Regions from separate parts of the Dorea sp. 210702-DFI.3.125 genome, predicted to be linked through region 1. Evidence: a T-box and tRNA genes for the amino acid it is inferred to sense, from the RefSeq annotation. Region 1 holds a T-box; the other holds one or more tRNA genes.
The links. A T-box is a leader RNA that pairs with one kind of tRNA and senses whether it is charged. The one in region 1 lies ahead of metG (methionine--tRNA ligase), so its partner is inferred to be a tRNA-Met.
Positions count from the first base shown of each region.

Region 2: it encodes a tRNA-Met, which carries the amino acid that the T-box ahead of metG (methionine--tRNA ligase) is inferred to sense. The anticodon was not compared.

Region 1 is NZ_JAJCNF010000003.1:58,283-61,703, reverse strand. It holds gene metG (methionine--tRNA ligase) at 1-1,748, opposite strand, end outside; T-box leader at 1,879-2,133, opposite strand; gene LI164_RS02365 (hypothetical protein) at 2,361-2,981, opposite strand; gene LI164_RS02360 (sulfate/molybdate ABC transporter ATP-binding protein) at 3,076-3,421, opposite strand, start outside.
Region 2 is NZ_JAJCNF010000004.1:91,126-94,546, forward strand. It holds gene LI164_RS03495 (GNAT family N-acetyltransferase) at 56-1,078, opposite strand; gene ispF (2-C-methyl-D-erythritol 2,4-cyclodiphosphate synthase) at 1,167-1,736, opposite strand; tRNA gene LI164_RS03505 (tRNA-Met) at 1,920-1,993, opposite strand; tRNA gene LI164_RS03510 (tRNA-Val) at 2,011-2,083, opposite strand; gene bilS (flavodoxin family protein BilS) at 2,155-2,658, opposite strand; cyclic di-GMP riboswitch class I at 2,800-2,875, opposite strand; tRNA gene LI164_RS03520 (tRNA-Met) at 2,974-3,047, opposite strand; gene ftsH (ATP-dependent zinc metalloprotease FtsH) at 3,317-3,421, opposite strand, start outside.

The sequences.
Region 1 (3,421 bases):
TGTTTTACCTGACTTCCGATTTTTACCTGTGAGCACAGTAATTTCTTAGATTTCGGGACTGCCTCGCATGAGATGATCTCACCTACCTGGAACTGCATTTTTCCAAAGTCGTCAAATGTAATTTCTGGTTTTGCATCAATATCGATTACTGTCTCTTCTTCACCATCTGCCTGATTCTCTTTCTCTTCTGCTGTCATCTGTGGGTGAAGTTCTTCTACTTTCTTCATTACTTCTTCTACGTCTAATCTTGCGAAAAGAATTTCCGGCTTTTCTGTCACTTTTCCGTCACCAAGTTGTGCAAGAATCTTCTCAGATGTTTCTGGCATGAAGGACTCCAGAAGTCTTGCGCCTGTTTTGATGCTCTCGATCAGATTATAGAGCACTGTCTCCAGACGGTCTTTCTTAGCCTCTTCTTTTGCAAGTGCCCACGGCATTGTCTCGTCGATGTATTTGTTGCAGCGTTTGAAGAGTACGAAAATCTCTGTGATCGCATCTGCCACACGCAGCTCGTCCATCTTAGCTTCCACTCTTTTTGGCGTATCCTCTGTGATTGCTTTCAGATCCGCATCAACTGCTTTGTCTTCTTCTGTCTCAGCAACACCTTTATTCGTCACCGTTCCGCCAAAGTATTTATTTGTCATAGAAATGGTTCTGTTGACCAGATTTCCAAGTGTATTTGCCAGATCGGAATTCATACGCTCTACCATAAGCTCCCAGGAAATAACTCCGTCATTCTCAAATGGCATCTCATGAAGTACGAAGTAACGTACTGCGTCAACTCCGAAGAAATCTACCAATTCATCAGCATACAATACATTTCCCTTGGATTTACTCATCTTACCATCGCCCTGCAGAAGCCATGGATGTCCAAATACTTGTTTTGGAAGTGGAAGATCCAGTGCCATCAGGAAGATTGGCCAGTAAATAGTGTGGAAACGGATAATATCCTTTCCGATCAAATGTAAATCTGCAGGCCAGTTTTTCTTGAACTGCTCTGTGCTGTTTCCATCACAATCGTATCCGATTCCTGTGATGTAGTTTGTCAAGGCATCCAGCCATACATACACAACGTGCTTTGGATCAAAGTCAACCGGAATTCCCCATGTGAAGGATGTTCTGGACACGCACAGATCCTGAAGACCTGGAAGAAGGAAATTGTTCATCATCTCATTTTTACGAGATACAGGCTGAATAAATTCCGGATGCGTGTTGATATAATCGATCAGACGGTCAGCGTATTTGCTCATTCTGAAGAAATATGCTTCTTCCTTCGCTGGTTTACATTCGCGTCCACAATCCGGACATTTTCCGTCTACTAACTGAGACTCTGTCCAAAAGGACTCACAAGGAGTACAGTACATTCCCTCGTATGAACTCTTATAAATGTCTCCCTGATCGTACAGTCTTTTGAAAATTTTCTTGACCTGTGCTTCATGATCCTCATCAGTCGTACGGATAAATTTATCATAGGAAGTATTCATTAAATCCCAGATCTTCTTAATCTCTCTCGCTGCATTGTCAACGAACTGTTTTGGTGTAATACCTGCCTCGTCCGCTTTCAGTTCAATTTTCTGACCATGTTCGTCAGTTCCTGTCTGGAAAAATACATCGTATCCCTGACTTCTTTTGTATCTTGCAATTGCATCTGCAAGAACGACCTCATAAGTATTACCAATATGCGGTTTGCCTGATGCATAAGCAATCGCTGTAGTAATATAATACTTTCCTTTGTTGCATTTCTCACACATATTCTTCTCTCCTTCTATAATCTTAATTTTTCATTATTTAATGATAATTTTTTTCACATCCTGCCGGTGGCTTTTTGTATAGGTAGGAAATGCAATTTCCTACCTATACAAAAAAACCGCCTTCTCATACTGAGAAGGCGGGATATTCCGCGTTACCACTTCTTTTCGCTCTATCCTCACGGATCAGAACCTCATCGAGTGCCATCTACACTCTTTCGCTGTAATGGGCGAATCCCATTAAGTGCTAAATTCCTGACCTGTCTGCCACTCTTCACACTCACTGCTCCAAAGCCATCTTCCGCTTGTTCCAATCCGCCCTTCTCAGCTTAACTGGGGCTTCTCTGTAGAATCTTTCCAACCGTACTCTCTTTTTCCACGCATTTTCTGTTTCATTTTCAATATTCAGCAATTTCCATAAGTCATTCTGGCTATCTTATGAATACTTACATCTCTTTTAATAGATATAAAAGAATTTCAACGTAAAAATCGTAGCACAGTAAGGACTGGCATGTCAAGCCTTTTATATAGCTTTCCTATGGCCAGCTATTAATACCCTGCCATTAATACCCTGCCATTAATACCCCGGCTATTAAATACTTTGTTTTGTCTAATTTATTCGCCTGGGAACATAGTTGCTTCCAGTGTCTCCATCTCCGATTCTTCGATTCCGTATGCCCCATCCTTGTCCGCTGTTACATGAACTTCCAATGTCGTCTCATCACCGTAAGAGTTTGCTTCAATCGCACGGTTCAGGCTCTCAACTAAAATATCCATAAGCACATCTGTCTGTGTCGGATCTTTTCCCTGATTTGCATACTCTGTTGCAATATCATTTACATAATTGGAAGAATTACTGAATACATCTGATGGCTTGATCACTACAGTTACTACATAGCTGTCATCATCCTGTTTCTTGGCATCTTTTACTGTGAAATCTGCCAGATCATAGGCCTTATCAGCTACCTCTATGTATTTATCCATCATCTCATCACTAACGTCCATTCCTGTAAATGCGCTCTCGATCTGAGTTCTCATACCTTCTGTCACTTCTTTTTTCGCATCACTCTCAGAAATTCCACGGTATTCGGCATATTTATCATACTGCGCATGATAATTTGCATCTAATACCGATTTTGTGTATCCTGCTGCATCAAAATCTTTGCCACATGCAGTCAGCCCCATACACATCAGTACCGCCATCCCCAAAGCCAATACTCTTTTCATTCTCTTCATACCTTTTTCCTCCTTGTTTTGAGTTTTTTTCAAATCTATTCTATGCTCAGTCTAACATACCCCTATAAAACCCGCAACTACTTAAACCTCTTTTTTATCCTCTCAGGAACATCATGCCCTCTTCCGTAAGTTCCAGATAATCCGGCATTCCTTTCTCTCCGATTTTTTCCAGCTTTTCTCTCTGAAGAAACCAGCAGATCGTCTGTTTATTCTGATTTTCTTCCCCCTCCGGGTAAAGGTAATAATTTCTTTCAAAAGGAAGTGCTGCCTCACTTTCAACATTTATCTTCAGACAGTTCTCCTTTCGCTTTCCCCACACCGGCACAAAATCATGAGCCCGATACCCAAACCAGGTTGCCTGTTCATCAATCTCCTGATTCGTATGTAATGTAATTCCCCAGTCAAGGATCTCTGCCGTATGTGCATCTACACGTTTTATT
Region 2 (3,421 bases), on a different contig from region 1:
ATAGCACATTTTCCTGTATTCGTCTATTGCAGAAATATGAAAAAGCATACTTGAATCAAACTGTTTCATTCAGATAAATCCTGGAAAGTGGAATAATCTTTTCAAGCTCCGATGCCATTCGTCCTGACATGGAAACTCCTTCTTCTTTACTGATTTCTTCTACCGTTTTTGCACCAAAGACAAGTTCTCCCAATGCACTGACCGGCAAAATACCTTCACTGGTTTCTGGCTTTCCATCCATAAGCATCAGTCCTGAAAACTCCGTTCCTGTCATTGTAACGTAACGGTTATTCTCCGGAATCAGTGGGTCTGTAATCTGAAAGCTGACTGCCATGAGACTTTTTAACTTCAACGACATCAACATTCTTCTGACATCTACGATCCGAATCATAATCTTCGGTTTTGCTTCCTTTTTTTCCACTTCTTCCGTCTCTTTAGATTCTTCATAATATGGTCTTACATCAACAATCTGTCCATCTTTTCTGTAGATGATAAGCTTTCCATCTTCACATGACAGCTCTTTCAGTAACCGTTCATAATAATTCTTATCACGCTTAGCGTAAACCTGGTATTTCCTCGCCAGTTCTTTCTGTGCCCAAGCTGAAATTTCATCACAATCTTTGTCTTCAGCCGCCTGTACAGTAATACTTTCCGCCAGTTTCTCCTCCGGAGCATAATATTCAATATTCTGTTCATACATCGTCCGGAAATCATGTGGCAGATAAATAGCCTCCGCTGCCGGCATCAGATAAGTAAATGTTACACCGGCCTGGTACATATCCAAAAGAGCCTCTCTTAAAAGTCCGGCCATATACCTTCTGCCACGGTATTCCTTTCTCGTTGCAACTGCCACAATGTAATAAGATTCCTTTTCAATTCCATTGACCATCAGTGTATATGGATTTAAATGCAGCATAGCCTGAATATCATCGTTTTCCCGAACAACATAAATTATATTGTCCTTCGTCTTCTCCTGATAATAATAATCTACAAAGCTTTTCTCGTCTTCCGAAAACACTTCTTCATAAAGCTTTCTCGTATCTAAATGCTGTGAAACTTCCAGCTTTTCAATTTTCATATGTCCTTTCCTCCAGCCACACTGTACATTTTACTTTATAATTCCAGATTATATAGATGTTGGGCTCAAAAGCACACAACTATGATACCTACGGATTCTGGCATCCACTACAGCCCGTACATCCGCCACAACTGCCTGCACAACCAGAACTTACATCCGCCGGACCGACACCGTAACTGTAATTCACAATCGTCTCAAGTGACGCAATTGCCTGTGCCGAAATACCTTCTCCGCTTCCGGTAAATCCAAGTCCTTCCTCTGTAGTTGCCTTAATATTCACCTGACTTACTTCAATTGCAAGGGCATCTGCAACATTTTTTTTCATCTGCTCAATATAAGGTGCCATCTTCGGACGCTGTGCAATGATTGTCGCATCAATATTTCCAACCACATACAGCTCATCATCAATCAGCTCCCGTACATACTCCAGAAGCTTTATACTGGAAATTCCTTTATATTTTGAGTCTGTATCCGGAAAATGCTTCCCAATATCTCCAAGCGCTGCTGCTCCGAGAAGGGCATCCATAATCGCATGGAGAAGCACATCCGCATCCGAATGTCCCAAAAGACCTTTCTCATACGGTATCTGGACACCTCCGATAATCAGATCTCTTCCTTCTACTAATTTGTGAACATCGTATCCCAAACCAACTCGCATTTTAATTCCTCCACAAAACTTTTTTTCATTCTCCATTGTCAATGTCTTTTTTTATTATACATGAGAGAATATTCAGAGTCAATGAACGGCCACTATAGCTAGAGTTTTTTTGCACAATAGGAAATGCAATTTCTTATACAAAAAAAAGAAATCTGCTTTTGCAAATTCCTTTTCTTATACAAGTAGCGGGAACTGGATTTGAACCAGCGACACCGCGGGTATGAACCGCGTGCTCTAGCCAGCTGAGCTATCCCGCCATATATTGAGGTATATATGGGACCAATAGGGCTCGAACCTATGACCCTCTGCTTGTAAGGCAGATGCTCTCCCAGCTGAGCTATGATCCCATATCTTGTGGCTCTCTCGAACCGACTTCGTTAGTATACATCAATATAGTGAGTATTGTCAATAACTTTTTTTATTTTTTTATTATCTTTTTTAATTTTTCCAGATCGTCCATATCAGGATGCGACAATGCACAGTCAAAATTTGCAATCAACATATCAAGATTAGCTGGATGTTCCGGATTTTCTTTCATCTTTACATATCGTTCACGCACAGATTGTGGCATTTTCCCCTGGCACATATACTCTCCAATAACAGCATTGCTTGAATCAATGGATTGTTTGACTTGCCCGAGAATCTTTTCAAAATATACATCACTTCCACCAAACCCAGCCGTTCCAAACAGAAAAATCTTCTTGTTTTTTAGTTTCGCTAATAATTCTAATGTCTTGGTATCCGCGCTCCCTTTGTCAGTCCAAAATCCGATATACAACAAATCGGATGGAGGGATCTTTGAATCATTCTCCCCAAAATAATCACACTTATCTTTTGGCAATATTTCATAGACTGCATCAGCCAGCTTCTTTGTATTACCAGTTGAACTACTGAATACGATTGAATAATTTTCTTGTTCCATAATCTCATCGTCTCCTTCTTTGTTTGATTTTTGCTGTGCTAAACTCTCTCCAGATTATGTTGTAACGCATCAATCAAATCTTTAATAACAATTGGCTTGGATAAAAATCCATCCATACCAAATAGACAGTGTGCATCCTTTTTTTACAACTGGCTACCATTTTACAGGTCCTATAGCTTTGCGTCGCAGACTTTCGTCTGTTTTGCCCAAAATATTATTTTAATTATAGCACTTCTTATTTTCTCATGTCTATATTTTTCTATGGCAAAGTATAAAAAGAAAAAAAGAACTCACAATGTGAATTCTCTTTCCAAGTAGCGGGAACTGGATTTGAACCAGCGACACCGCGGGTATGAACCGCGTGCTCTAGCCAACTGAGCTATCCCGCCATATTTATATTCGCTGCTCTCTTGAACCAGCTTCCTAAGTTTACAATAAGATTCTACTTTCGTCAACAACTTTTTTTCAATTTTTCAATTTTTTCTACATTTGCAAAAATTTCATCTTTTATTTCGTCCCTCGCATCAGTAAATACCTGTGTTCCAATAGATACTCAAAAGAAAAAGCGAGTCTGTGCGTGGAATCCGGTTTTACCTCGTAGATATATTTTCCCGAACTCCTGCACATTCTCGCTGAGTGTATTCACTCCTCTTCCTGATCAGGCGTTTAAAATATTCATGAATTCTTCTCCTGTAATCGTTTCTTTCTCATACAGATACCTTGCCAGATCGTCCAGTTTTTCTCTGTTCTCCATCAATATTCC